2 regions of the Streptomyces sp. NPDC058773 genome follow, and region 2 is predicted to be linked to the other one. Evidence: predicted binding sites of a transcription regulator. Region 2 holds the regulator's gene; the other holds the start of a gene.
The links. The regulator HspR, encoded in region 2, represses chaperone genes until heat shock. The targets are predictions, from matches to a motif close to TTGAGNNNNNNNNNCTCAA.
Positions count from the first base shown of each region.

Region 1: a site for HspR is predicted at 12,478-12,496, ahead of lon (endopeptidase La). Genes of this name have one in related genera too.

Region 1 covers NZ_JBHYPE010000032.1:23,265-37,996, reverse strand. Annotated here, with positions in the region: gene ACFW5B_RS24985 (TetR/AcrR family transcriptional regulator) at 1-326, shown strand, start outside; gene ACFW5B_RS24980 (hypothetical protein) at 363-623, shown strand; gene ACFW5B_RS24975 (styrene monooxygenase/indole monooxygenase family protein) at 777-2,033, opposite strand; gene ACFW5B_RS24970 (ATP/GTP-binding protein) at 2,141-2,755, opposite strand; gene ACFW5B_RS24965 (DUF742 domain-containing protein) at 2,793-3,194, opposite strand; gene ACFW5B_RS24960 (roadblock/LC7 domain-containing protein) at 3,268-3,765, opposite strand; gene ACFW5B_RS24955 (nitrate- and nitrite sensing domain-containing protein) at 3,762-6,710, opposite strand; gene ACFW5B_RS24950 (hypothetical protein) at 7,350-8,195, shown strand; gene ACFW5B_RS24945 (MarR family winged helix-turn-helix transcriptional regulator) at 8,362-8,865, opposite strand; gene ACFW5B_RS24940 (lysozyme) at 9,132-9,989, shown strand; gene lon (endopeptidase La) at 10,053-12,455, opposite strand; gene ACFW5B_RS24930 (pentapeptide repeat-containing protein) at 12,727-13,512, opposite strand; gene ACFW5B_RS24925 (hypothetical protein) at 13,783-14,325, shown strand; gene ACFW5B_RS24920 (rhomboid-like protein) at 14,414-14,732, opposite strand, start outside.
Region 2 covers NZ_JBHYPE010000019.1:7,049-21,780, reverse strand. Annotated here, with positions in the region: gene dnaK (molecular chaperone DnaK) at 1-622, shown strand, start outside; gene grpE (nucleotide exchange factor GrpE) at 619-1,269, shown strand; gene dnaJ (molecular chaperone DnaJ) at 1,315-2,490, shown strand; gene ACFW5B_RS18385 (heat shock protein transcriptional repressor HspR) at 2,492-2,947, shown strand; gene ACFW5B_RS18380 (hypothetical protein) at 3,045-3,449, opposite strand; gene ACFW5B_RS18375 (pyridoxamine 5'-phosphate oxidase family protein) at 3,869-4,273, opposite strand; gene ACFW5B_RS18370 (Uma2 family endonuclease) at 4,303-4,884, opposite strand; gene clpB (ATP-dependent chaperone ClpB) at 5,143-7,764, shown strand; gene ACFW5B_RS18360 (YbjN domain-containing protein) at 7,921-8,457, shown strand; gene ACFW5B_RS18355 (hypothetical protein) at 8,882-9,187, opposite strand; gene ACFW5B_RS18350 (hypothetical protein) at 9,283-10,287, shown strand; gene ACFW5B_RS18345 (hypothetical protein) at 10,284-10,634, shown strand; gene ACFW5B_RS18340 (hypothetical protein) at 10,706-11,425, shown strand; gene ACFW5B_RS18335 (pyridoxal phosphate-dependent aminotransferase) at 11,526-12,704, opposite strand; gene ACFW5B_RS18330 (hypothetical protein) at 12,904-13,170, shown strand; gene ACFW5B_RS18325 (DUF2617 family protein) at 13,497-14,018, shown strand; gene ACFW5B_RS18320 (polyamine aminopropyltransferase) at 14,272-14,732, shown strand, end outside.

The DNA.
Region 1 (14,732 bases), on a different contig from region 2:
GGCGGGCCGCCGCGGACCAGATCCTGCGGCATCTGGGCGAGCCCGAACCGGGCCTGCGGCTGCGGATGACCGTCCGCATGTGGATCACCGCCGTCGAGGGCGCCTCGCTCATCTGGCTCGACGAGGAAAAGCAGCCGGCCCTCGACGAGCTGCGGAACTGGCTCGTCGACCACTTCATCGCGCTGCTGACCGCGACCGCCGCCGGGGACCCGCAGACCGCCCGGGTGGCCCGCGCGGCGCTCAAGCTGGAGACCGCCGACGGCCCGGCCGGCGATCTGGCCCGCCGCACCCTGCCCGTGGTCACCGACGCCGCGCATCTGCTGTGAGCCGCCGCCGGCCCCGGGCGGTGTGACACTGAGCGCGTGAGAAGCGAGAACACCCCCTTCGTCGGCGGCCCGCTGGACGGCCGGGTGCTGCCCGTCCTGGTCGGCATGACCGGCCAGCCGCCCAAGACGTACGTGGTGCCCGAACCCCACGACGACGGCCGCCCCCCGACCCGCCACGTCTACCGCCGCACCCCCGCCCGCGTGAGCCGCCTCGGCCTCCCCAGCGGCTGGAAGTACGAGTACGACCCCACCGCAGCACCCCCCACCGGCCCCAAGTGGCCCTGGCGCAAAAACTGAAGAACCACAGGAACCACCTCATACCCTCTGCGGCCCGCCACCGGCGCCCCCACGCACCCGGCGACAACGGCGCCCCCAAACAAAAAAACCCTCCCCGCCAAAGGCGGGGAGGGAAGCCACCCGGCGGCGCACCCAACAACGTGGGAAGCACCCCTACGGCTGGGTCAGCGACGCCAGATACGCATTCGTCTTCTCCGGCTCGTAGAAGAAGTTCTCGAAGTCGGACGGGTCATTGAACCCGTTGGCGAACCGGTCGGCGACGGGCTGGAGCTGACCGGCCGCGCCGATGAGGTTCAGGATGTGCTCCGGCGGCGGCGCCAGCATCGCGTTCGTCCACTTGGTGACGTGCTGCGCGGTGGTCCAGTAGCGCTCGAAGGTGGTGTGCATCCAGTCCTCGTCGAAGGGCTGGTCACCGCGCTCGACAATGGAGGCGAGGTAGGACGCGGCGCACTTGGAGGCCGAGTTGGAGCCCTGGCCGGTGATCGGGTCGTTGGCGACGACGACGTCCGCGACGCCGAGGACCAGACCGCCCGAGGGCAGCCGGCCGACGGCGTTGCGCACGGTGGGGGCGTAGCGCCCGGCCAGCGTGCCGTTGGCGTCGGTCAGTTCGGCCTCGGTGGTACGGGCGTACTCCCAGGGCAGGAACTTCTCCATCAGCTTCAGCGTGAGGGCGAGGTGCTCGGCGGGGTCCTTGACGCCCTGGAACACGTCCAGCGGGCCGCCGGGTATGCCCTCCCAGAAGAGGATGTCGGCGCGGCCGGAGGTGGTGTACGTCGGCATGACGAACAGCTCGCCGACACCGGGCACGAGGTTGCAGCGCACCGCGTCGAAGTCGGGGTGCTCTGGGCGCGGGCCCAGCCCGTGGACGTAGGCGACGGCCAGCGCGCGCTGCGGGGCGTCGTACGGGGAACGCTCGGCGTTCCGGCCGAACATGGACACCAGCTCGCCCTTGCCGGCCGAGACCAGCGTCAGGTCGTAGCGGCTCGCGAAGAAGTCCAGGTCGGAGACGGCCGCGCCGTGGATGACGAGCTGGCCGCCGCGCTGCGCGAAGGTCTCCATCCAGCCGGCCATCTTCACCCGCTGGTCGACGGACTGGGCGTAGCCGTCCAGCTTGCCGACCCAGTCGATGGCGCGCTGCGAGCCCTCGGGCGCCTCATGGCTGCCGGGCGCGGCGACCGAGACGCCGAGGCCCTCGATGCGCGGGGCCTGGCTCTCCCAGAAGTTGATCTGGAGGTCGCGCTCGTGCTGAAGCGCCGTGTCGAACATGCACTGCGTCGACATGACCCGGCCGGCGCGGATCTCGTCGGCGGTGCGGTTGGACATGAGGGTGACCTCATAGCCCTGCGACTGGAGGCCGAGGGCGAGCTGGAGGCCGGACTGGCCGGCTCCGACGATGAGTATTTTCCGCATGGCGGGGCTCTTCTCTTACTGCTGGTTGTTCGGGGAGGTGTGGGGAGGAGCGAGACTCTACGGGTCCGGACGGGTCTGGCCACACCCCGGTAACCAGACCCTTCCGGTCACTCCGGGGAGGTCTCCAGGGCGTGGCCGACCAGCGCGAGCAGCGACTGGACCACCGTGGTCCGCTCCCGCGCGTCCATGATCACCACAGGAACCTGCGGCGGCACGGTCAGTGCCTCACGGACGTGCTCGACGGCGAACGCCTCCGTCCCCTCGAAGTGGTTGACCGCGACGACGTACGGCAGTCCGCAGCTCTCGAAGTAGTCGAGCGCCGGGAAGCAGTCCTCCAGGCGGCGGGTATCGGCCATCACGATCGCGCCGATCGCGCCGCGCACCAGGTCGTCCCACATGAACCAGAAGCGCTGCTGTCCAGGCGTGCCGAACAGATAGAGCACCAGTTCCTGGTCCAGGGTGATCCGCCCGAAGTCCATCGCGACCGTGGTCGTGGTCTTCTCCGGAGTGGCGGTCAGATCGTCCGTGTCGGCGCTGGCCTGCGTCATCACGGCTTCGGTCTGGAGCGGGGTGATCTCCGAGACCGAGCCGACGAACGTGGTCTTGCCGACGCCGAAGCCGCCCGCCACCACGATCTTGGTGGCGATCGGCGCCCGGGAACGGTCCGTCTGCCAGCTCTGCAGCCCCGCGTCCGCGGCCGCCGCCGGGTCGGCCCCTCGCACGGAACCGGCGCTCGCCGTCGGCCCGGCCGATATCGTGTCAGAGCCTGTGAAGTCCACTCAGCACCCTTTCGAGCAGCGCGCGGTCGGGCCGGCCGGAGCCGTGCCCGGTGCCGTAGACGCGAATCTTTCCCTGGTCGGCGAGGTCGCTGAGCAGTACCCGGACCACGCCCAGCGGCATCTTGAGGAGTGCGGAGATCTCCGCGACCGAGCGCATCCGGCGGCACAGTTCGACGATCGCGCGCATCTCCGGCATCACCCGGTCACCCCAGCCGCCGGAGGTGAGTTCGCGGCGTTCCTCGGGTGCCTCCAGCGCGGCCACGAACGTCTCGACGAGCAGGACGTGCCCGAAGCGCGTCCGGCCGCCGGTGAGCGAGTACGGCCGTACGCGCGCGGGTTTACGGTCCCCGCCTCGCACGGGGAGTTTGGGAGAACTGCTCATGCCGCAACCTCGCTTCGCCGGGCCTCGCATTCGCTCAGCACGCGCCCCTCAACGGTTCGCTCACTACGTTCGCTCACTTGGCGCTCTCCATCGACTTGCGCAGTTCGCTGCGGAGTTCGGGGGTGAGGACATGTCCGGCCCGGCCCACGAACAGCGCCATGTGGTAGGCGATGACGTTCATGTCGCAGTCCGGGGTGGCCTGCACGCCGAGCAGCGAACCGTCGCTGATCGACATGACGAACACGCTGCCCTCGTCCATCGTGATCATCGTCTGCTTGACCGCGCCGCCGTCCATCAGCTTCGCGGCGCCGTTGGTCAGACTGCCGAGCCCGGACACGATGGTGGCCAGATCCGCGCTGGATCCCCGCGGACCGTCACCGCCGCCCGGCCGTGCCGCCGCCTCGTCCACCCGGCCCGGGTCGGACGACAGCAGCAGCAGGCCGTCGGAGGAGACCACCGCGACCGAGCGGATGCCCGGTACCTCTTCGACCAGGTTGGTCAGCAGCCAGTGCAGATTCCGGGCCTGGCTGCTCAGGCCTTGTCCGTGCGCAGTGGGCGCTTGCGCCTTCAATCGCGTGCCTCCTCGACAACGTGGCTCTCTCCCGGGGCCCCCGCTCCGTCGGTGTCCGTCTCTGGGATGGTCAGCTCCGCTGTACGGTCTGCGATCTCGGCCTCGACCTCACGTCGGCCGTCTCGTGCCCCCGCCTGGAATCCGCCGAGCCGGCGCCGCAGCGCCTCGGCGTTGGCCGCACCGCTCTTGCGCGGGGCGGTGGGCGCCTGTTGCTGCGCCACGACCTTGGGCGTGCGCTTGGGCAGCCCCATGGAGGTCGTCCGCCGCTCCTCCTCGGACGGGGTGGCAGCGGTCTGCGCGCCGGCCGGGGTCGCGTCGGCGGGTGCCGCCGCGCCGGTGGGTGCCGCCTCCACGGGTGCCGCGTCGGTGGCGTGGCTGTGCCGGTCCGGGCCGATGGCGTACGGATCGGCCGCCGGCGCGTCGGACGCGGCGGGACCGGAGGCCGGGTCCGCGGCCGGCCGCGGCTCCTCCTCGGGCCGTGCGTGCTCGCCGGTGCCGCTGGTGGTCGGGCCGTACGGGCCGGGCGACTGCGGACCGTACGGGCTCGGCTCGCCCGTGGCGTGGGTGGTCGGGCCGGTGGGCTGCTGCGGGGCGGGCGCCGGTGCCGGTTCGGGTCCCGGCTCGGCCGGGGCGCCGAGCCCGGCGGCGTCGATCGCGCGCTCCGCGGCGACGACGAACGGGTCGGCGGCGGGCGCCGGATCCGTGTCCGGGGTCCCCTCCTGGCCGGTGGCCGGTGCGGTGTCGGTCGCGGCGGGCCGCTCGGCGGGCCGGGGGGCGCCCTCGGCCGGGGCCGCGGCGGGCGCCTCCGCGCTCCCCGTCGCGCCCGCCGCCGGTGCGGCGCGGGAGGCGCGCGGCGGCAGCGCGTTGGAGTTCGCCTCGGCGACCGAGCCGGGCAGGCTCGGCGTGTGCGGCACGTCCTCGGACGCGGTGGCCGGGGAGGCCGACGGGACCGGGCGGGTGGGCAGGATCGAGCCGGGCAGCACGACGACGGCGGTGACGCCGCCCTGCTTCGCGTCCCGCAGCTGGACCCGGACGCCGTGCCGGGCGGCCAGCCGCACCACGACGTACAGCCCGAGGCCCAGCGCGTCGTCGACGGTCTCCGAGGAGGAAGCGGCCTCGACGTCCGCCAGCCGCTCGTTGAGCTCGGCCATCCGCTCGGAGGTCATCCCTATGCCCTCGTCCTGGACCGAGAGCATCACCTCGCCGCTCTCCAGCAGCCAGCCGGACAGCTCCACATGGGCGTTCGGCGGCGAGAACGCGGTGGCGTTCTCCAGGAGTTCGGCGACCAGGTGGCTGAGGTCGTCCGCGGCGAAACCGGCGACCTGGGAGTGCGGCGGCAGCGACTCGATACGGACCCGCTCGTACCGCTCGATCTCGCTGATCGCGGCGCGCAGCACGTCCAGCAGCGGCACCGGGCCCTGGTGGTTGGTGCTGTGCTGTTCCGCGCCCGCGAGGACGAGCAGGTTCTCGCTGTTGCGGCGCATCCGCGCGGCGAAGTGGTCCAGCTTGAACAGGGTTTCCAGCCGCTCCGGGTCCTGCTCGCTCTCCTCCAGCGACTCGATGACGCCGAGCTGGCGCTCCACGAGCCCGAGGGTGCGCAGCGAGAGGTTGACGAACCGGCCGTGCACCCCGCTGCGCAGGGCCGCCAGCCGCTCGGTGAGGTCGGCGATCTCCTCCCTGAGCGTCTCGGTCTGCTCCTGGAGCACCTCGCGCTCGGCGACCAGCCGCTGCCGGCCGCCGATCAGCCGCTTGCGCTCGCCCTCCAGCTCGCCGGTGCGCCGCGCCACCTCGCCGACCTGGGCGTGCAGCGCGTTGACGGACCGTACGGCGGCGGCGAATTCGTCGTTGCGGCCCTTGTAGCTGATGGGCTCCTCGTGCGCGGGGTCCTCGGCCACCCGCTTGGCGCCGATCCGCAGCGCCGCGAGCGGCTGGGTCAGGGAGCGGGCGGCCCACACCCCGGCGCCGACGGCCAGCAGCAGGCACAGCGCCTCCAGGCCGATGCGGATCTCCAGCTCGTTCACCGCGTCGTCGCGCAGCCCGCCGAGCCGCTGGATGTCGGCGGTGGCCATGGCGGATTCGACGCCCCGCATCAGTCCGATGCGGGTGGTGAGGGTGCTCTGCACACCGCGGCGGTTGAGCCGCAGGTCGAAGGCGTCCAGCCGGGGCTGGTCGGTCAGCCGGGTCAGATAGCGCTCGGCGGTGTTGGCCTCCGCGCCGGTGACGGTGCGGTCGTAGCGGTCCCGGCCGGCCTGGCTCGCGGTCTGCCGGAAGTCGCCCAGCGCGGCCTGCGCCCGGACGTGGGCGATCTGGGCGAGGGCGGTCAGCCGGGGCTGGCTGCCGCCCGCATTGAGCCCGGCCAGCAGCAGGGCACGGGTGCCCGCGGCCTGTTCGGTGGCGCGGCCGAGGAACGGCAGGGCGCGGGTGTCGGCGTCGGCGGAGTCCGCGCGGGCCGGCAGTCCGCGGGCGATGTCGTCGCTGATCGCGTCGAGCGCCTGCAGGGCCTCGGTATAGGCGGTGTAGACCTGCTCGGCCGATCCGGTCCCGGACAGCGCCTTCTGACGGGTCTGCGGGAGTGCGGCCAGCAGCTTGGCGGCGGCCCGGTAGACGGCGGTGTCGCCCGAGGCGTCCTGGGCCTCGGAGCGCAGTTCGCTGATCTGCCGGTCCACCCGGGCCCGCTGGGTCCGGGCGGGCGCGGCCTCTTGGGTACCGGTGGCGCCCGTCCGCGCGGCACCGCGGCCGCCGCGGTTGGCGGCGTACGCGGTCATGCCGTCGCGTTCGTCGGCGAGGGAGTGCGCGAGCGCGATGGCGCGGGCGTTCAGTTCGGCCAGATCGACCAGTTGCTGGCCGGTGCCGGCGTGGTCGGCCGTCGCCGTCAGGCCGGGGGCGCCGGCGCCGAGGACGGCGGCGGCCACCACGGCCACCGCGCCGACCAGCCGGTTGCGCACCCGTGCGGGGCGCCGTCCCGTGGAGTTCTCTTCACGGCCCGTCGTACCGGGACCGCCCTTCGCTTCCGGTCCCTTGCCAGGAGCCGAGCCCGTGCCCGGTCCCGCAGTCGAACCGGCCGGTGAACCCGGCTTCCCTGCGCCGCCTCGAAGCCGCATCTTCCGCACCGCTGCTCGCATTCCTGTCTCGCCTGCTCACGCCCCATGGCGTCGCGGACCCGGCTCGCCCTCCGCTCGCGGAGCGGAGCTGCGCGAAGACCGCAGCGCGCACACTTCCGCGAGGGGATCCGGCCCGGCTCTGCGCGTCGCGACGAATGTCCTGACCTCACCCCAATGATCCGGGCAACGACCATTCCACCGGCGCCGCGCAGTGGCTCGGCAACACATGCCCGGCCACCTGAACGAGTGAACATCACTCGGAGTTTGGCCATCAACTTCCGTGCGCCACCGTTTCGGGCAGCAACCTCGCGCAACCCCCGAACGGGTTTGGAGATGCGTGCCGCTCCTGGAAAGATGCCCGCCCGCACGCCGCCGGACCGGCGCCCCTTACCCCGGGTAAACCCGCGGCCCGCCCGGCCGCCGGTGCCGCCGCGGACGCCCGCCGGCCGGGCCGGAGCGACCGCCTCCGGCAGACTTCGGGACATGCGCATCGCACTCGCCACCGAGCCCGGCGACCCCCAACGCCCAAATGAGGACTACGCATCGGTAGCTCTGCCGGCTTCCGGCGAGGGCGGCGCCCTCGTCCTGCTGGACGGTGTGACGCCACCGGAGGGGGACGACGGCTGCGTCCACGGGGTGCCCTGGTTCACCGCGCGGCTCGGTGGCGCAATGCTCGAACTGTCGGTTTCACACCGGGATATGACGCTCACTGAGGCGCTTGCCGCGGCCATCTCCCGGACAGCCGACAGCCACCGGCAATCCTGTGACCTTTCTCACGTCCGCACTCCGCAGGCAACCGTGATCGCCGCACGATGGTCCGGGGGCGAAGTGGAACATCTCGTCCTGTCCGACTCGGTACTGCTGCTGGAGCGGACGGACGGCACGGTGGAACCGGTGCTCGACTCCCGGCTGGACGAACTGCCGCCCGCCGTCCGGGACCTGCGGGCCGCCGTACGGGCACTGCCCCGCGGATCGGCCGAACGGGCCGCCCGGAGCCGGGAGTACGCCCGTGCGGTCGAGGCGCTGCGCAACGCGGAGGGCGGCTTCTTCACCGCGGCCGCCGATCCGACGGCTGCCGCCCGCGCGGTGACCGGTCGCACCCCGCGCACCGCGCTCCGCTCGCTGACCGCGCTCAGTGACGGCGCGGGCCGCTGGGTCGAGGTCTTCCGGGAGGGGGAATGGGCGGATTGCGTGGCCCTGGTCTCCGGGCAGGGGCCGCAGGCGCTGATCGACCGGGTACGGGCCGCGGAGGCGGCGGACCCGGCGTGCGCGGCGTTTCCCCGCGGCAAGGCGCGGGATGACGCGGCGGTGATTTTTGTGGCGCCGTGACAAACGCGGAAATGCGGGGCATGTTTCCCCGTCGCGGGGGGAACGGCCGCGCGGCGGTGCGGGTCCGTGGCTGGTCATCCCGCCTGCGGGCAGCGGGATTTCCACGGGATGTCCACAGCTCTTCCACACCGCCCCGGCGTCGTCGCGGGAGGGGACGGGGCCTCGGCTACCCCTCCTCCCCCTCCTGCTCCTCGTTCAGCCGGTGCAGCAGCCGGGCGAGTTCGGCGACCTCGCCGCGGTCCCAGGAGGCGAGGCGGCAGGCGTACCGGGCGCGGCGGCCGGTGCGGACCCGGGTGTAGCGTTCCCGGCCCTCGTCGGTGATGCGCACCAGGACCGCGCGGCCGTCCGCCGGGTCCGGTTCGCGGGCGACGAGCCCGAGCTTCTCCAGGGCGTGCAGCTGGCGGCTCATCGTGGCCTTGCCGACCCCGAAGTAGCCGGCGAGGTCGGTGGCGCGCTGGGCACCGGCGTCGGCCAGCCGTACGAGCAGGCCGTAGGCGGCGGGCTCCAGATCGGGATGCACCTCTCGTGCCATTTCGCCGGACGAGGCACGGGCCCGGCGGAGAAATACCGCCAATTCACGTTCCAGGGCGAGAAATACGTGATCCACGCCGGCCGGCTCGCCGTCCGCAGTCGTTCCGTCGGCTCCGGTGTTGTGCACGTCAGCGCCCATTCCCGCGTTTCCTCACCTGAAAGTTTCCGCCCTCGGCGGCCGAAGCCGCAGCTCGGCCAGTATTTCGCAGGATTAGACCAACGGCAGCCCACCGAACCTCTTCTGGCCCCCGGTCTACGCGCGTATCGTCATTTTCGGCACAGCCCTGCCGAGCGACCCGGCTATTCCGCCGCGGCGTCATGCACCTCGCAGCTCATCTCTGCACGCCTGTGTCATGCCTCAGTTCTCCCCCCTCAGGTCATCCACCGAGATCTTCGGAGGCACGTATGTCCGTGCTCAGATCCGGCTCCCCCCACCGCCCCGTGTGCTCCTTCGCGACCGTGGCCGGGACCCTGCTCACCCTGCTCGCCCTCCTCCTCGGCCTGCCCGGCACCGCCGGCGCCGCGGCCGCCCGGCGCGCGCCGGAACCCACCCACCCCGGACAGGACTGGGCCGGTTCCCAGATCGCCCGGCACGAGGGCACGGCGGCCGGCGTCGCACCCCCGGCCGCCGCCCTCGCGTCCGTCGAGGGCGTGGACGTCAGCAGCCACAACGGCAATGTCGCCTGGCCGACGCTCTGGAACAGCGGCGTCCGCTTCGCCTACGTGAAGGCGACGGAGTCCACCAGCTACACCAACCCGTACTTCGCGCAGCAGTACAACGGCTCGTACAACGCCGGGATGATCCGCGGCGCCTACCACTTCGCGACCCCCAACACCTCCAGCGGCGCCGCCCAGGCCACCTACTTCGCCGACCACGGCGGCGGCTGGTCCAAGGACGGCAGGACGCTGCCCGGCGCGCTCGACATGGAGTACAACCCCTACGGCGCGACCTGTTACGGGCTGAGCGCGGCCGGGCTGGTCAACTGGATGAAGGACTGGTTCGCCACCTACAAGGCGCGCACCGGCCGGGACGCCGTCCTCTACACCTCCACCAACTGGTGGAAGCAGTGCACCGGCAACTCCGCCGCCTTCGGCACCGTCAACCCCCTGTGGATCCCGCGCTACGGCTCCTCGGTCGGCGAACTCCCGGCCGGCTGGGGCTTCCACACCATCTGGCAGTACACCTCGACCGGTCCGACGGTCGGTGACCACAACCGCTTCAACGGCGCGCTGGACCGGCTCCGGGCGCTCGCGAACGGCTGAGGACAGGCATCGGGGAGCGGCCGGTGTTCCCGCACGGAGCACCGGCCGCTCCCCCTGCCGTGGTCAGGCGCTGAGCGGGGCCACCTCCGGGGCCGCCCCGTTGGACGCCGGCGTCAGCGCCAGCTCCAGCACCTGGCGGACATCGGCGACCGGGTGGACATCGAGGGATGCGAGGATCTCGTCCGGGACGTCGTCCAGGTCCGGTTCGTTGCGCTTGGGGATGATGACGGTCGTGATCCCCGCCCGGTGCGCCGCCAGCAGCTTCTGCTTGACGCCGCCGATCGGCAGCACCCGCCCGGTCAGCGAGACCTCACCGGTCATCGCCACGTCCGGCCGGACCTGCCGGCCCGACAGCAGCGAGGCCAGCGCCGTCGTCATCGTCACGCCCGCGCTCGGCCCGTCCTTGGGGACGGCGCCCGCCGGTACGTGCAGATGCACTCCGCGCTCCTTCAGGTCGCCGACCGGGAGCTCCAGTTCCGCGCCGTGGGAGCGCAGGAACGACAGCGCGATGTGCGCGGACTCCTTCATCACGTCGCCGAGCTGGCCGGTCAGCTGGAGCCCGGACGCCCCGGTTTCCGGGTCGGCGAGCGAGGCCTCCACGTAGAGGACGTCGCCGCCGGCGCCGGTGACCGCGAGACCGGTGACCACACCGGGCACCGCGGTGCGCCGCTCGGCCGGGTCCTGGGCCGATTCGGGGGTGTGGTGCGGCCGCCCGATCAGCGCGCGCAGCTGGTCCGCGCCGACCGTGAACGGCAGCTCCCGCTCGCCCAGTTCGTGCTGGGCGGCGACCTTGCGCAGCAGCCTGGCGACCGAACGCTCCAGATTCCGCACGCCCGCCTCGCGGGTGTATTCGCCCGCCAGCCTGCGCAGCGCGCCGTCCTCCAGGATCACCTCACCCGGCTCCAGTCCGGCCCGCTCCAGCTGGCGCGGCAGCAGATGGTCCCGGGCGATGACCACCTTCTCGTCCTCGGTGTAGCCGTCCAGCCGGACCAGCTCCATACGGTCGAGCAGCGGCTCGGGGATGGCTTCGAGGACATTGGCGGTGGCCAGGAAGACCACGTCGCTGAGGTCGAGTTCGACCTCCAGGTAGTGGTCGCGGAAGGTGTGGTTCTGCGCCGGGTCCAGGACCTCCAGGAGGGCGGCTGCCGGGTCGCCCCGGAAGTCGGAGCCCACCTTGTCGATCTCGTCGAGGAGGACGACCGGGTTCATCGCCCCGGCCTCCTTGATCGCCCGTACGATCCGGCCGGGCAGCGCGCCGACGTACGTACGGCGGTGGCCGCGGATCTCCGCCTCGTCCCGGACGCCGCCGAGCGCGACCCGGACGAACTTCCGGCCCATGGCGCGGGCGACGGATTCCCCGAGCGAGGTCTTTCCGACGCCGGGCGGGCCGACCAGCGCCAGTACGGCGCCGCCGCGACGGCCGCCGATCAGGCCGAGGCCGCGTTCGGCCCGCCGCTTGCGCACGGCCAGGTATTCGGTGATCCGCTCCTTGACGTCCTCCAGGCCGGAGTGGTCGGCGTCCAGGACCTCCTTGGCGCCGGCGATGTCGTAGGCGTCCTCGGTCCGTTCGTTCCACGGGAGTTCGAGGACGGTGTCCAGCCAGGTGCGGATCCAGGAGCCCTCGGGGCTCTGGTCGCTGGACCGCTCCAGCTTGTCGACCTCCTTGAGGGCGGCCTTGCGGACGTCCTCGGGCAGGTCGGCGGCCTCCACCCGGGCACGGTAGTCGTCGCCCTCGTCCTCGGGATCGCCGTTGAGCTCGGCCAGCTCCTTGCGGACCGCCTCCAGCTGGCGGCGGAGCAGGAATTCCCGCTGCTGCTTGTCGACGCCCTCCTGGACGTCCTTGGCGATGGACTCGGCGACGTCCTGCTCGGCGAGGTGCTCGCGCAGCGTCTCGGTGGCGTACTTCAGGCGCGCGACCGGATCGGTGGTCTCCAGCAGCCGGACCTTCTGTTCGATGGTCAGGAAGGGCGAGTAGCCGGCGTTGTCGGCCAGCGTCGGGACGTCCTCGATCTGCTGGACGCGGTCAACGACCTGCCAGGCACCCCGCTTGCGCAGCCAGCTGGTGGCCAGCGCCTTGTATTCCGTGACGAGAGAACTCGGGGAAGGATCGGGGACCTTCTCCTCGACAGTGGTGCCCTCCACCCAGAGCGCGGCGCCGGGCCCGGTGGTGCCGGAACCGATCCGCACCCGGCCCAGGCCCCGGATCAGCGCGCCGGGGTCGCCGTCGGACAGCCGCCCGACCTGCTCGACCCGCCCGAGCGTGCCGATCGCCGTGTACTTCCCCTCGACGCGGGGCACAAGGAGCACCCGCGGTTTGTTGCCCGAGGAGGCGGCGGCCTGGGCGGCCTCCACCGCTGCCCGTACGTCCGCGTCGGACAGGTCCAGCGGCACCACCATGCCGGGGAGCACGACCTCGTCATCGAGGGGCAGTACGGGCAGAGTGAGCGATGTGGACGTCGAAGCCATGATCTCCCCTTCGGCAAGCAAGTTGAGCTTTACTCACTCAATGCGGCGGGGCGGGGAGATGTTCCCCTGGGTGCGTTCGCTGTGAGCGATCGGGGAGTGGGCGGCGAAGCGGGCAGGGAGGGGCGGCGCCGTGGGCCTCGGAGGCGCGGCGGGCCGGTGGCCTCGGTGGTCCGGTGGGCCAAGGCCTCGGTGGCTCGGTGGGCCCGGCCGGGCGGCCGTTGATCACCCCCACCGTCCGGCGGCTCGGCCTCCCCGGCCGCCGCCGGGTCCGCTACCAGTGAGCGGGGCGGGTCAGGGTCCGCGGCAGTTCGGTGGCGGCGTCGCCCTTGGCCGCGTTGAGCTGCGACTGGGTGAGGAAGAGCGCGCCGGTGAGATCGGCGCCGGCGAGGTCGGCGGCGCGCAGGTCGGCGCCGATCAGGTCCGCGGTGCGCAGGTCTGCGCCCCTGAGGTCGGCGGCAATCAGGTAGGCCCCACGGAGATTGGCGCCCCGGAGGTCGGCGCCCTTGAGGCGGGCTCCCATGAGGTCGGCGCCCCGCCGCTCCTTCTTGCGGCCCCGGACCTCGGCCCGGACGAGTTCGCTGGTGCGCAGCAGCAGGGTGTTGACCTCGCCCCGGTGGGCGGCCACATCCAGCTCCGCCAGCTCTTCGGCGGCGCCCCGGGTGAGGCGTTCGGTCTTCTCCAGGGCGGCGCGCAGGCGGGTGTGTACCGGGTGGGCGGCCGGGCGGGTCAGCGCCTCGGCCAGGTACCAGAGGAGCTCGTGCAGCTGCCGCATGACGGGGAAGACGTCGAACATCTGCCGGGCGGTGTCCGGGGCGTTTCGCCAGTCCCGTCCGCCGAAGGTGACCTGGGAGACCTTCTGCCCGGCGCCGAAGCAGTCGAAGACGGTGCAGCCGGTGAAGCCGCGCGGGCGCAGCTCACGGTGGATGCCGCAGCGGAAGTCCGCCTCCAGGTTCGGGCACGGCCGGCCGGCGTCCTTGTCGATCGCGAAGTCGGCGGAGGCCGCGAACGGCAGCGCGACACAGCACAGTCCGAAGCAGCTGCCGCAGTCGGACCGCAGACCGGGGTCCGTGGCGTCCGGAGGCGATGTCTCACGCGGCGATGACTCGCGTCGTGGGGACCTCAACGGCTCGCGCTTCGGGGACAAGGTGCGGGTACTCCAGTGCTCGGCGGGCACCGCGCGAGGCCGTGCCCGGAAGGGGCCGCCATTCTCCCAGGAGCCGACGGGCCGTCGCGACCGGCCAGTTGGGGCCCGTCAGGGATACCTCGTCCCCTCGCCTCCGGCCTCACGCCCCGTCAGGACTGCTACCTTCGGCGCATGTTGCAGCGGATGTCCGGAGTTTTCATCGGTGCACTCTTCGGAACGGTCTTCGTGGTCGCCAACGCGCACGACCCGCTGAATCCGGCGATCGGTATCGCCCTCCGGGTACTCGCGGTGCTCACCTTCGCCGGGCTGCTCACCCTCGCGCTGCGGGCGGGGCGCCGCGGAGAGCCCGCGCCGGACGACTCCGAGGTGCCGCGGGCGGACTGGTTCCGGGGGAAGTTCGCGTTCGTCGTGGGGGCGGAGGCGGTGCTGCTGGCCGGCGGCAATCTCGCGCTGCGGGCGGCGGGTGCGCCCGAACAGACCGCGGTGGCCTGGATCGCGCTGATCGTCGGGCTGCACTTCATCGCGCTGACGTCGGTCTGGAAGCGGCGCAGCATCGCCGTCCCCGGCGCCACGCTGACCGCGCTCGGCGCGACCGGCCTGGTCATGGCGGCCACCTCCGCCGTGGCCTGGGTGCCGTTCGTCAGCGGCGTGCTCTCCGGTGTGGCGCTCCTGGGTGGCTGCACCTACGCCATCACCCACACCTACCGGTCGACGGCACGGCCGTAGGCCCACAGGCCCGCAGACCCGCAGGTCCGTATATCCCTGGCCCCGCAGCCTCCTGGCCCCGTCGTCCGGAACCGCCGCATCCGAACGCTCAGTACATCCGCGCGCCCCGCAGGGCCGGGTGGCCCAGGTCGCCGAGGAGAGGTGCGGGGGCGGCGCGGTGGGCGCGCCAGCGGCGCAGCAGCGGCCAGCTCGCCACGCCCAGGGCGAGCGAGAGCAGATGTCCCCAGTCGCTCAGCGGGTCGGTGTAGGCGAGCAGATCCGTCACGGCGAGATAGCCGGCACCGGCCAGCAGGGGCAGCCGCGACCGGACCGGCAGCAGTCCGGCCAGGGCTCCGGTGCAGGTCATCACGCCGAAGCTGATGCCGTAGTCGAGGCGGTGCAGCGAACTCTCCGGCAGCCCGCCGGCC
Region 2 (14,732 bases):
CTACCAGGGCGAGCGCGAGATCGCGGCGTACAACAAGAAGCTCGGGATGTTCGAGCTGACCGGTCTGCCGCCGGCGCCCCGTGGCGTCCCGCAGATCGAGGTCTCCTTCGACATCGACGCCAACGGCATCATGCACGTGACCGCGAAGGACCTGGGCACGGGCAAGGAGCAGAAGATGACCGTCACCGGCGGCTCCTCGCTGCCGAAGGACGAGGTCGACCGGATGCGCCAGGAGGCCGAGCAGTACGCGGACGAGGACACCAAGCGCCGCGAAGCCGCCGAGACCCGCAACCAGGCCGAGCAGCTCGTCTACCAGACCGAGAAGTTCCTCAAGGACAACGAGGAGAAGGTCCCCGGCGAGGTCAAGACCGAGGTCGAGGAAGCCGTCACCGAGCTGAAGGAAAAGCTCAAGGGCGAGGACACCGCGGAGATCCGCACCGCCACCGAGAAGGTCGCGGCCGTCTCCCAGAAGCTGGGCCAGGCCATGTACGCCGACGCCCAGGGTGCCCAGGCCGCCGAAGGCGCCGAGGGTGCCGCCGGTGAGCAGGCCAAGGCCGAGGACGACGTCGTGGACGCCGAGATCGTCGACGACGAGAAGCCCAAGAAGGACGGTGCCGCGTGACGGAGGAGACCCCGGGCTTCGACGAGAAGCCCGACGTCCCCTCCGATGCCGCTCCCGAAGACGCGGCGCAGGCCGAGTCCGCCGACAAGGCGGGCTCGGCCCCGGCCGGGGACGTACCGGATGTAGCGCTCCAGGCGCAGCTGGACCAGGTGCGTACGGCGCTCAACGAGCGCACTGCGGACCTCCAGCGACTGCAGGCCGAGTACCAGAACTACCGCCGTCGGGTGGAACGGGACCGGGTCACGGTCAAGGAGATCGCCGCGGCGAACCTCCTGTCCGAGCTCCTTCCCACCCTCGACGACATCGGCCGTGCCCGTGAGCACGGCGAACTGGTCGGCGGCTTCAAGTCGGTGGCCGAATCGCTGGAGACCGTGGTCGCCAAGCTGGGTCTGCAGCAGTTCGGCAAGGAGGGCGAGCCCTTCGACCCGACGATCCACGAGGCGCTGATGCACTCGTACGCGCCGGATGTCACCGAGACGACGTGCGTGGCGATCCTGCAGCCCGGGTATCGCATCGGTGAACGAACGATCCGCCCCGCGCGGGTCGCCGTCGCCGAACCGCAGCCGGGTGCGCAGGCCACCAAGTCCGAGGGCGACGCCAAGGGTGAGGCTTCGGACGAGGAGAGCGGTGGCCCGGAAGAGGGCTGACGTGAGGACAGAAACGAAAACCGCGCGGAAGGAGGGACGTCGGGGATGAGCACCAAGGACTTCGTCGAGAAGGACTACTACAAGGTCCTCGGCGTCCCGAAGGACGCCACGGAAGCGGAGATCAAGAAGGCGTACCGGAAGCTCGCCCGCGAGTTCCACCCGGACGCCAACAAGGGCGACGCCAAGGCCGAGGAGCGCTTCAAGGAGATCTCCGAGGCGAACGACGTCCTGGGCGACAGCAAGCGCCGCAAGGAGTACGACGAGGCGCGCACGCTGTTCGGCAACGGCGGTTACCGTCCGGGGCCGGGCGGCGGCGGCAGCTTCAACTTCGACCTGGGCGACCTCTTCGGGGGCTCGCAGGGCCAGGGCGGCGCCGGCGGCGGCGGTTTCGGCGGCGGTCTCGGGGACGTCTTCGGCGGCCTCTTCAACCGCGGCGGCGCCGGGGCCCGTACGCATGCGCGCCGGGGCCAGGACATCGAGTCCGAGGTGACGCTCAGCTTCACCGAGGCGGTGGACGGGGCCACGGTCCCGCTGCGGATGTCCAGCCAGGCGCCGTGCAAGGCGTGTTCCGGCACCGGCGACAAGAACGGGACGCCGCGGGTCTGCCCGACCTGCGTCGGCACCGGTCAGGTCAGCCGGGGCGCGGGCGGCGGCTTCTCGCTCACCGATCCGTGCGCCGACTGCAAGGGCCGGGGCCTGATCGCCCAGGACGCCTGCGAGGTCTGCAAGGGCAGCGGGCGGGCGACCAGTGCCCGCACGATGCAGGTCCGCATCCCCGCGGGCGTCTCCGACGGGCAGCGCATCCGGCTGCGCGGCAAGGGTGCCCCGGGCGAGCAGGGCGGCCCGGCGGGCGATCTGTACGTCGTCGTGCATGTCGACGCCCACCCGGTCTTCGGCCGCAAGGGCGACAACCTCACCGTCACGGTGCCGGTCACCTTCCCGGAGGCCGCGCTGGGCGGGGAGGTCCGGGTGCCGACGCTGGGCGGACCGCCGGTGACGCTGAAGCTTCCGGCCGGCACCCCCAACGGACGCACCATGCGCGCCCGTGGCAAGGGTGCGACCCGTAAGGACGGGACCCGCGGTGATCTGCTGGTCACCATCGAGGTGCTGGTCCCCGGTGACCTCAGCGACAAGGCGAAGGAGTCGCTGGAGTCGTATCGCGAGGCGACCGCGGGTGCGGACCCGCGGGCGGAGCTGTTCCAGGCCGCGAAGGGAGCTTGAGATGGACAGCCGGGGCGGGCAGCGTCGTAACCCCTATGAACTGACCGAAGAGTCGCCGGTGTATGTCATCTCCGTCGCGGCTCAGCTCTCCGGCCTGCATCCGCAGACCCTTCGTCAGTACGACCGGCTGGGGCTGGTCTCGCCCGACCGCACGGCCGGGCGGGGCCGCCGCTATTCGGCCCGGGACATCGAACTGCTCCGTACGGTGCAGCAGTTGTCCCAGGACGAGGGCATCAACCTCGCCGGCATCAAGCGCATCATCGAACTGGAGAACCAGGTGGCGGCCCTGCAGCAGCGGGTCGTCGAGCTGCAGGGCGCCCTGGAGGGCGCGGCCAGTGCGATGCAGCAGCGGGAGGCGGCGGTGCACGCCTCCTACCGGCGCGATCTGGTGCCGTATCAGGATGTGCAGCAGACCAGCGCGCTGGTGGTCTGGCGCCCCAACAAGCGGCCGGAGTGACGGCCGCGGCGGGGTTCGGACAGCCGCCGCACGATGTGACGAAGGGCCGGGGTGACCCGGCCCTTCGCGCGTCTCACCACCCGCCCGCGGCGCCCGCTCAGCAGCCGTTGTATCCCGCCGTCGGCATCGACAGCCGCCGGTGCACCTGCGACTTCATCGCCAGGGTGTAGACCGGCTCGTCGAGATCGGCGGTCTCCAGGCGGACACCGGCCGCGGCACACCGGGCGGTGAATTCGTCCGCGCCGGCGATGGCGGTCTCCAGTGCCCGGCGATTGGGCGTCACGAACACATCGACCAGGCCCTCTTCGACGTCACGCCACAGCGCACCGTGGTCGGCGCGCAGCCGGTGCAGGCTGAGCTGGCAGGTCAGGTGGTAGTCACGGGCCGCCGCCCACTGCTTGCACATGTCGTGCTGGCTGCGGTCATCGACCAGGAACGGATCCTCGTCGAGCTCGGACAGCGGCATCAGGCAGGCGATCGCCGTGACTCGGACCGAGTTCATCGTGCCCTCCGGGGCGTGGCGACTGTGGGGGCGACGATACCCCCGCGAGCGGCCCGTGGAGGAGGGGCTGTACCGGGCGGCGAGGCATAGCCGCAGGCGTGACAGATCTTCCAGCCGTCCTGATTGACGGCGAGCTGCCCGCCGCAGCGCGGACAGAGCTCGGCGCGCGGGTGCGGACGGCGGGGGGACGGACGGCGTGGAACGGTCGTCACGGGGCACTCTGCCGACGCCATACGGCCTCCAGCTGCTGACTTTTTGCCGGGGACAGGCCCGAGGCCGTCCGTGATTGCGCGGAGCTGTTCGGTTCCCGTCGCTCTTGAGTACCAGGTGGGTGGCCGGGAGCGGAGCCGGAGGGACCGTTTCCGGCCAGCGGGGCGGCGGCGGGCACGCGGGAGGGGGAGCAGCGCTCGGGCCGGCGCTCAGGCCCGGCCCATCGCCCTGGTCACGGCGATCTCGATCATGACGCGATCGGGGTTGGGGGTCGGTGTGCGCCCGTACCGCTCGGCGTAGCGGCGCACCGCGTCGGCCACCGACTCGGCGTCCGTACGCACCCGGGCCCGGCCCTCCAGCGTCGCCCAGCGCCCCTTGTCGACCTGGCACACGGCGACGGTGGCACCGTCGGCACCTGCGGCGAGGACGTTCTTGACCTTGGCGCTGTCCTTGCGGGTGATGACCCGCGCGATCCGCTGCCCGGCGTCGTAGGTGACGCCTACGGGCACCACATGGGGCGTCCCGTCCGTACGCAGCGTGGTGAGGGTCGGCATCAGATACTCGCCCCAGAAGGCGAGGTATTCCGGGCTGAGGGCGCTGAGGTCATGGGCCATGGGGGCCAGAGTAGTTCGGCGCCCGGGCCTCAGAGGAAGTCGGCTGTTTCGAGGTCGAAGGAGAAGGGGGCGGGGAGGGGGAGGGGTTTGCCGAAGGGGGCGATGTGGGTGTTGAGGTAGTCCTCGCCCTCCGGCTCGCTGAACAGTGTGACCGCCGACTTGTCACGGTCGATCAAGAGATAGAGCGGAATGCCGGCGCGGGCGTAGCCATGGCGCTTGGTGACACGGTCCTTGTAGGGCTTGCTCGACGTCACCTCGACGACCATGACAACGCCGTCGCTGGGCATCCAGGGAGGGGCGCCGCGGAAGAGACGCAGCGCGCGTGGGGCGATGGTGGCGTCGGGGATCACGTGGTCCGCGGGCTGGCCCGCCGCGTGGGTGAGGACGAGCCCTTTGTGTCCCGAGAACTGCATGGCAGTCGCAGACATCTGCATCATCTGCTCGAAGAAGAGGCCCAGGTAGTCCTCGTGGTCGCCGTCCGGCGGCGGTGTCACAGCAATCTCCCCCTCGATCAGCTCGGCCCGGAAGCCCGTCGGGGTCTCCAGCGCCAGAAAGCCTTCCAGGAGGATGTCGTCCTGCGTGGGCATCGGCTCGTGTGCCATAGCCGTCATGCTGCACCTCCTTGTGGTCGAAGGCCAGTGTTGCCGGGCGGCGCGGACGGTCGCCGTGCGATCGGCCCTGGTTCCCTCGCACGAGTGAGCGAGAAGCGGCGAGGGGGCTCGCTTCCACAGTCTTGAGTGGAATAGACTCAACTTATCGCATGTTGGTATGTGCAGGATGTGCCTTCGTGGGGCCATCAGTGGGTGCCTTCGTGGGTCCAGACTGGCCACTGAGGCCGTGCAGGACGAGACGAGGAGGATCGCGAGGACGTGGACGCCGAGCTGACCAACAAGAGCCGGGAGGCACTGAGCGCCGCCAATGAGCGGGCGGTCGCCGCCGGGCATGCGGACATGACGTCCGCGCACCTGCTGCTCGCGCTGCTGGCCGGGCAGGACAACGAGAACATCATGGACCTCCTGGCCGCCGTCGAGGCGGACGCCGCGGCGCTGCGCAACGGGGCCGAGCGCCAGCTGGCCGCGCTGCCCAGCGTCCAGGGCTCGACGGTCGCGCCGCCGCAGCCGGACCGCGATCTGCTCTCCGCCATCGCGGACGCCACCCAGCGCGCCAAGGAGCTCGGCGACGCCTATGTCTCCACCGAGCACCTCCTCATCGGCATCGCCGCCAAGGGCGGGCGCACCGGTGAGCTGCTGGAGCAGCAGGGCGCCTCGGCCAAGAAGCTGCTGGCCGCGTTCGAGGCCAGCCGCGGCGGGCAGCGGGTGACCAACCCCGACCCGGAGGGCACGTACAAGGCGCTGGAGAAGTTCGGCACGGACTTCACCGCGGCCGCCCGCGAGGGCAAGCTCGACCCGGTCATCGGCCGCGACCACGAGATCCGCCGTGTCGTACAGGTCCTCTCCCGCCGTACGAAGAACAACCCGGTGCTGATCGGCGAGCCCGGCGTCGGCAAGACCGCCGTCGTCGAGGGGCTGGCGCAGCGGATCGTCAAGGGGGATGTGCCCGAGTCGCTGCGCAACAAGCGGCTGGTCGCGCTGGACCTCGGTGCGATGGTGGCGGGCGCCAAGTACCGCGGTGAGTTCGAGGAACGGCTGAAGACCGTCCTGGCGGAGATCAAGTCCAGCGAGGGCCAGATCATCACCTTCATCGACGAGCTGCACACCGTCGTCGGCGCGGGTGCCGGCGGCGACTCGTCCATGGACGCGGGCAACATGCTCAAGCCGATGCTGGCCCGCGGCGAGCTGCGGATGGTCGGCGCGACCACCCTCGACGAGTACCGCGAGCGGATCGAGAAGGACCCGGCGCTGGAGCGGCGCTTCCAGCAGGTGCTGGTCGCCGAGCCGACCGTCGAGGACACCGTGGCGATCCTGCGCGGGCTCAAGGGCCGCTACGAGGCCCACCACAAGGTGCAGATCGCCGACTCCGCGCTGGTCGCCGCGGCCACCCTCTCCGACCGTTACATCACCTCCCGCTTCCTGCCCGACAAGGCCATCGACCTGGTCGACGAGGCCGCGTCCCGCCTCCGGATGGAGATCGACTCCTCCCCCGTGGAGATCGACGAGCTCCAGCGCGCCGTGGACCGGCTGAAGATGGAGGAGCTGGCGCTGAAGAACGAGACCGACGCCGGCTCCGTGCAGCGCCTGGACAAGCTGCGCAAGGACCTCGCCGACAAGGAGGAGGAGCTGCGCGGCCTGACCGCCCGCTGGGAGAAGGAGAAGCAGAGCCTCAACCGCGTCGGCGCGCTCAAGGAGAAGCTCGACGAGCTGCGCGGTCAGGCGGAGCGCGCCCAGCGCGACGGCGACTTCGACACCGCCTCCCAGCTGCTCTACGGCGAGATCCCGGGGGTGGAGCGGGAGCTGGAGGAGGCGGCCGCCGCCGAGGCCGAGCAGGAGGCGGCCAAGGAGTCCATGGTCAAGGAGGAGGTCGGGCCGGACGACATCGCGGACGTGGTCGGCGCCTGGACCGGCATCCCGGCCGGCCGCCTCCTGGAGGGCGAGACCCAGAAGCTGCTGCGTATGGAGGAGGAGCTGGGCAAGCGGCTGATCGGCCAGACCGAGGCGGTACGGTCCGTCTCCGACGCGGTGCGCCGCACCCGCGCCGGTATCGCCGACCCGGACCGGCCCACCGGCTCGTTCCTCTTCCTCGGCCCGACCGGCGTCGGCAAGACCGAGCTGGCCAAGGCGCTGGCGGACTTCCTCTTCGACGACGAGCGGGCGATGGTCCGGATCGACATGTCGGAGTACAGCGAGAAGCACAGCGTCGCGCGGCTGGTCGGCGCGCCGCCCGGCTACGTCGGCTACGAGGAGGGCGGCCAGCTCACGGAGGCGGTCCGCCGCCGCCCGTACTCCGTCATCCTGCTGGACGAGGTGGAGAAGGCCCACCACGAGGTCTTCGACATCCTGCTCCAGGTCCTCGACGACGGCCGCCTCACGGACGGCCAGGGCCGCACCGTCGACTTCCGCAACACCATCCTCATCCTGACCTCCAACCTCGGCTCCAACTTCCTGATGGACCCGCTGCTCAAGGAGGACCAGAAGCGGGAGAAGGTGCTGGAGACGGTCCGCGCGTCCTTCCGCCCCGAATTCCTCAACCGGCTCGACGACGTGGTGGTCTTCCACCCGCTCGGCACGGACCAGCTGCAGCGGATCGCCCGTATCCAGCTCGACCACCTGCAGCGCCGTCTCGGCGACCGCCGCCTGACCCTGGACGTCACCGACCGCGCCCTGACCTGGCTCGCCTGGCTCGGCCAGGAACCGGTCGCCGACGCTCCCGCCCCCGACATGTCCTATGGCGCCCGGCCGCTGCGCCGCCTGGTCCAGACGGCCATCGGCGACCAGCTCGCCCGCGCCATCCTGGCGGGCGACGTCCTGGAGGGCGACACCGTGCGCGTGGACGTGGACGGCGACCAGCTGTCGGTGGAGGCGGCGGGACGGTAGGCCGGGTGGCGGGCGCCCCGGCCCGGCAGCCCGCCACGGCGCCGGCGATCGATCGTTGCCCCGAGCGATAACTCGCCCCTTCCGCCCCGTCCCGGGTTGCCAGGACGGGGCGGATGTGGGGGAGGATGGCAGAGACCATACGAAGGGAATTCCACGGTGAGCATCGACCCGTCCTCGATTCCGAATTTCGGGGGCCAGCCCGAACCCGAGCCGTCGGGGCCTGATGGTCCCGTCGTGCCAGACCAGGACCTGGTCAAGCAGCTCCTCGACCAGATGGAGCTGAAGTACGTAGTCGACGAGGAGGGTGACCTCGCCGCCCCGTGGGAGCAGTTCCGCACGTACTTCATGTTCCGGGGCGAGGAGGAGCAGCAGATCTTCTCCGTCCGCACGTTCTATGACCGTCCGCACGGCATCGACGAGAAGTCGAAGCTGCTGGAGGCGATCGACGACTGGAACCGCCGGACGCTGTGGCCCAAGGCCTACACCCACACCCACGACGACGGCACGGTCCGTCTGATCGGTGAGGCATCGATGCTGATCGGCACCGGTGTCTCGCTCGAACACTTCGTGTCGAGCACGGTCAGCTGGATCCGCGCCTCCATCGAATTCGACAAGTGGATCGTCGAGCAGCTCGGCCTGGAGGCCGAGATCGAAGGCGACTCCGACGAGAAGCCGGGTGACGACGAGGCCTGAGCCCCGTCCGTCCCACACCCACCTCGCTGCGCGGGCCCCGGAGCCGAAACGGCTCCGGGGCCCGCGTGCGTCGGGGCGAAGGCGGCCCGTCCCGGGGGCTCGGGTTCCGGCTCTGTAAGCGACTGCACTCCCGGCTGACTTGATCACCTTCGGTCGGCGTGGACCCGTACTCGGACATCACTCGTCCGTATGCCCGGAGTTGAGCGGACGCGAAGCCAAGGGGGAGGCCGGCGGTGTCCATCGAGCTGCCTGGTGAAGTCGTCTGGATCATGGAGCTGATGGGCCTGGAATGGCCCGACACCGACGAGGACGAACTGCGTGCGTGGGGCGGCCGTGTGCGGGAATTCGGCCAGGGGCTCGCGGAGGGGCACAGCGGGCTGGACTCCGTCCTGAAGGGGCTCGGGGACGCCTACGAGGGTGCCTCCTACGACGCACTGCTCAGCCGCTGGAACCAGGTATCCGGTGAGCACCATACGGCGCTGACCAGTTGCTGCGAAGTCCTGGCCACGGCACTGGAGATCACGGCCACCGGTGTGGTCGTCGCCAAGGGCGTGGTCATCGCCCAACTGGTCATCACCGCAGTCGAGATGGCCGCGGCGGCCGCCGCCACCGTCGCGACACTCGGCATCGCCGCGGCCGCCGAAGCGGCAGCCATCGAGATCGGCAAACGGATCGTCAGAGAGGTCATCCAGGAGATCGAGGACGTCCTTATCGCCGAACTGGTCTCCATGGCCATCGAGCCTTTCCAGGCCGAGATCGAGAAAGCTGTATCCGGCCTTGTTTTCAAGGGCGTTGACGCTGCGCTGGGTGCTGCGGGGGTGCGGCATGAGCAAGGGGTTCAAGGCGCACCCAGACAATCTGGCGAAGGCGGCCAAGGGCGCCCATGGTCACGCAGAGAAGGTGGAGCGGTTCAGCAGCAATCTCGACGCCAAAACTCGTGGCCGATTGCTCGGCAAGGGCAGGTACGGCCAGATCGTGGAGGAGGCGCTCCGCCCGATCATCGACTCCATGATCACGGACATGTCCAAGGCGATGGCAAAGGGGCACCGGTCGATCGGCCACGGGCTGGACATCACCAGGAAGAACATCAACGAAGCCGAGGAGGCGATACGCAAGAACATGCGGCGCCACCAGGATGGCCGGGATGCGGTTCACCTGAAGATCGGCGACCGGGTGCTCGACGAGGACGACCTGCGGGACAGGTACAACAAGCAGGTCGCTGAGCGCATCAACGGCCTTCGCGGCCAGGGGCACGGACCACAGCGGCACCTGGACCCGACCGATGACATGTTGAAGGAGAGGCTGGGAAAGCCCAAGAAGGCCGAAGTCGGCGGCAAAACGAGTGTGGACGACCACGGAAAGCCGAAATGCCATCGGCTGGAGGGCGGCTATATCCAGTCCGAAGAAAAGGTCGACCCGGCGCACGGGCCCAATGCCAAGCAACGGCTGGGCGAGGACGCTCACCTGGACGCAGAAGACCCCACCAAAAAGCACAAGTGTGACGCCTTCTCCACCGGATTCAACCCTGGCCAGGACGATGCATTTATGCATGCCGATCTCCATCTCAGGAGTTTGCTGGACCCTGACGATACGAGTCCGCAGATATTCCGAATATCTCCAGAGGAAGCATGGGGTCCCGATGGGAATCACCATGAGAAATTCCGCGACTTCTACATAGACCCGGATCGGCCTATGACGGGTGACACCATCAACTACAAGCCGGTCGATTTCCGTGATGCGAAGCTATTTGCCATGTATAAACCGGACGGTAAGGGCGGGCACAGGCTGGTGACCATGTATCCTGAGCCCATTAGGGAGAGGAATCCATGAGATTTCCGGAGACTGTTATTCCTCACTACGCTTCAGACCCGAAGGTGGCTGCGTTCTTCAGCGGCGCGCTGAACGTCGAATGGATCGACGACGTCCACGAGATGAAGCCGGGCGCGACCGGGAAGACCTCCTACGCCCGGCACCTCAAGGAGGCGCTGCAATACCTGCTGAGCGAGCGGCCCGCCAGCTCGAGGGAGTGGGCGCTGATGACAGGTGTGTCGTTTTGGGAGGACGACCGTCTGTACGCTTACCTGCAGGATCTTTACAGCTACTTCTACGGTGACCGGCAGGAGCCCCCGCAGGCGCCGGACCCTGAGGAGACTCCGCCGGAGAAGTACTGGAAGTGATCGTCGGGCGTGCTGCCCCTTCTCGGTAAATCAGGCCCAGCGCCTTTTCTCATGGACGGAGTCCCCATCCGATGTCGTCGATCCGCGACGAGTTGCCGCCCCGCACCGGCCCGTGGGCGAGCCGTTTCGACACCGACGAGGCCATGGTCCGAGCGGACGACGCCCTGCGTGCGGTGGCGCTGAAGCATCACGACCTTTCGCCGATTCTGCCGTTCGAGGCGGTATACGGAGAGGGAGAGGAATGCCTGGGAAAGGCCACGGCAATCACGATCGATCCCAGGCGGCCGTACGGCCCCAGCGGTGAAGTGAACTACGTTTACGCGGACTTCTCGACGCGCGGCCTGCTGTACGGGGTGTACCGCCCGGTGCAGGATCTGGAGAGCGAGGGCGGGCCGGAGAACGACGCCGACCTGCGGAACACCACGCTGTATCCGCACCCGGGCGGTTACGAGGAATTCGATCCGGTCACCGTTCCACTGGCCGATCTCGGGCTGGACGTGCCCGGCGTGGACCGTCGCTTCGTACATTTCTGCGCCGGAATTCTCGGAGTCGAGGCAGTTGACGATCTCGGCATGCTGCGGGAGACGTTCGACCTGGCCTGGCCCGACTATCAGGACACGATCCGTGCCGGTCTGAAGCACCTTGTGGCGAACCAGCCGATGACGGTGCAGCAGTGGTTCGACCTCACCTATGTGCAATTTCCTGACCAGCGGGAGCTGCGGGCCTATCTCGCGCAGGTCTATGCCTACCTCTTCGACGATTTCGAGGCCATGCCGGTCGCCCCTCAGTAGGCAACGTGGTGGCTGCTTCTGCGGCGCACGCAAGGAGGCTGTCGGTGCCGGCTGCTCCGACGGTGCGCCGCGGAAGGGTGAGGCAGGGCCCGCAGCCCCCTCAGAGCTTCTGCAGCCGCTCCGCCGCCTCCCGTAGCACCGACTCCTGCTTGCAGAACGCGAACCGGACGTAGGGCGCCCCCTCCTCCTTGTGGTCGTAGAAGACGGCGTTGGGGATGGCGACGACGCCGGTGCGTTCGGGGAGGGTGCGGCAGAAGGCGAAGCCGTCGTGGTGGCCGAGGGGGCGGATGTCGGTGGTGATGAAGTAGGTGCCGGCGGGGCGGAAGACCTGGAAGCCGGCGGCGGTGAGGCCGGTGGTCAGGACGTCGCGTTTGGTGCGCAGGTCGTCGCGGAGTTCCGTGAAGTAGCTGTCGGGGAGGGCGAGGGCCTCGGCGACGGCGTACTGGAAGGGGCCGGCGGAGACATAGGTGAGGAACTGCTTGGCCGAGCGGACGGCGGCGACCAGTTCCGCGGGCGCGGTGACCCAGCCGACCTTCCAGCCGGTGAACGAAAAGGTCTTGCCGGCCGAACCGATGGTGACGGTGCGCTCGCGCATGCCCGGGAACGACGCGAGGGGGAGGTGCTCGCCCTCGAACACGAGGTGCTCGTAGACCTCGTCGGTGATGACGAGGAGGTCGCGCTCGCAGGCGAGGCGGGCGATCTCGGCGAGTTCCCCGCGGGACAGGACGGTGCCGGTGGGGTTGTGCGGGGTGTTGATCAGGAGCAGGCGCGTGCGGTCGGTGACGGCGTCGCGCAGTTCGTCCAGGTCGAGGCGGTAGCTGCCGGACTCCGGGTCCGCGCGCAGGGTCACCGGGACGCGGCGGCCGCCCGCGAGCGCGATACCGGCGGCGTACGAGTCGTAGTACGGCTCCAGGGCGATGACCTCGTCGCCCGGCTCCAGCAGCGCCAGCAGGGAGGCCGCGAGGGCCTCGGTGGCGCCCGCGGTGACCAGGACCTCGGTGTCGGGGTCGTAGGAGAGGCCGAGCCGGCCGTAGAAGCGCTGCTGATGGGCGGCGACGGCGGTGCGCAGTTCGGGGATGCCGGGGCCGGGCGGGTACTGGTTGCCGCGGCCGTCGCGCAGGGCGCGCACCGCTGCCTCCCTGACCTCTTCCGGGCCGTCGGCGTCGGGGAAGCCCTGGCCGAGGTTGATGGAGCCGGTCCGTACGGCGAGGGCCGACATCTCGGCGAAGATCGTGGTGCCGAATTCGGCGAGGCGGCGGTTGAGCAGCGGTCGGTCCATGGGCGCCATCCTGCGCCGAACCTCTGGACTTCCTCAACTGTGCTTTGAGACGGCGGGTCCGGGGCATCAGCCCCGCACAACGGAATGAGACGGCCGTCGACGAGGACGGCCCACGGCGCCGGGCGGCGCCGGAGCGGCGCACAGGGCGCCGGACGGAGCGGGTGCCTCGCTTCGGGGGAATGAAAGGAGTGTGAGGCAGATGGGGGTTGTGGTCTTCGTGGTGATCTGCGTGGGGGTGATCGGCCTGGTGGCCGTGGCCTCGCGGAGCGGCTCGGGCGGGGGGCGCGTACGCGGCTCCGGCGGGTCGGACGGCGGCAGCTGGTGGGCCGGTGGTGACGGAGGTTCGGGCGGCGGCCATCACGGCGGCCACCACGGCGGCTGCGGCGGCGGTTCCTCGTGTGGTGGCGGTTCCTCCTGTGGCGGCGGCGGCGGTGGCGGCGGCTGCGGCGGTGGCGGCGGCAGCTGAGCCGACGGCGTCGTGGGCCAACTCCGTATGCACGGAAGGCCAGTTGCATGTCGCATATGCGCCCGGCGGGTGCTGGCCGAAGGGCCAACACCCGCCGGGCGCTTGGCCGTTGAACAACTGAACTGCCAAACCCCCGCGCGGATGGAAAGCCGGGGAAGATGGGTAAAAGCGCTGTGGGCGACGGGCCTTTCATGATTCCCTCTCCCCAGAGAATCCCCCACGTTCTCCGACCCCACGTGGGCGCGAGCCGGCAGGCAGTCGTACATCGCTGATCCTTTTCGGGCGGGCCGGCCCACCATTCCACTGCGTGCTTTCGGAGCCGACCCATGCTCACCTCTTTGACGACGGCGTACACCGATACCCGTGCCTCCGACCTGGCCTGGGCGCTGGGCAGGGAACCCCTGCCGGCCCTCGCCGTACTCGATCTCCAACTCCAGGACGCCCAGGTGCAGTTGAGGCTGCTCGGCGCCTCTCACCAGGTGCTTCTGGAGGAGGAGCACGGCAGCTGTTCCGAAACGGTCGCCTGTATGCCGGGCAGCAGCACACCGCTGCCGTTGGGGGTGGCGAAGCGGCTGGGGGACTGGGAGTACGAGTTCGCCGCCCATGTGGAGACCCTCTCGCGCGGCTCGTTCGCCGGGCGGGCGCAGGAGTTGCTGGCGCTGGTGGCGGAGCATCCGCACGGCCTCGCGGGCACTTTTCCGGGCTCGCCGCACGCCTTCACCGCGATGCTGGCGCAGCGTCAGCAGGGCCAGGTGCGCTGGCGGACCTGGCACGCGTATCCGCAGGAGGGCCGTCTGGTGGCCACCCGTACCCGTGTGGGCGTACGGGCGAGGGTCGCGGCGGTCTAGCGGGGCCTGGCGATGGTGACCGGTCCGGTCGGCGGGGCGGCGCGGGGGAGTGTGGGGTGCGAGGGGTGCGGAGGATGCGCGCCGGGGCGTCGAAGTCCGGGAGGGCGCGGAGGGTCGGGCGCGCGCGGTCCGTACGACGCGGTGCGCCTTCATGGCCCGCGCTTCGGTCACGCGTCGAGTGAGGGGCCTGGCCCGCGAGTTCTACTCGTGTGGGTGACGGAGCGCCACAGAATCGTCACGTAGCGTTCACTTTATGATCGACCCGCCAGAGTCCGTTCGCGCCGGCGCTCCCAGCCTGCCGGAAGACATGACACCGGCGCGACTGCCCGTGCCGGCCGGACTCGGCCGGCTGCTCGTTCTCGCCGTCGTCTTCGTCTGCGCCGCCTGCGGTCTGGTCTACGAACTCGAACTGGTCGCGCTGGCCTCGTACCTGGTGGGCGACTCCGTCACCCAGGCGTCGATCGTGCTCTCCGTCATGGTCTTCGCGATGGGCATCGGCGCGCTGCTCGCCAAGCGGCTGCGCTGCCGGGCGGCGGTCGGCTTCGGCGGCGTGGAGGCCGGCCTCGCGCTGGTCGGCGGCGTCTCGGCGATGGCGCTGCACGCCTGCTTCGCGTGGTTCGGGCAGTCCCGCTCCGCGCTCGTCGGCTTCTCCCTCGCCATCGGCATCCTGATCGGCGCCGAGGTGCCGCTGCTGATGACGCTGATCCAGCGGGT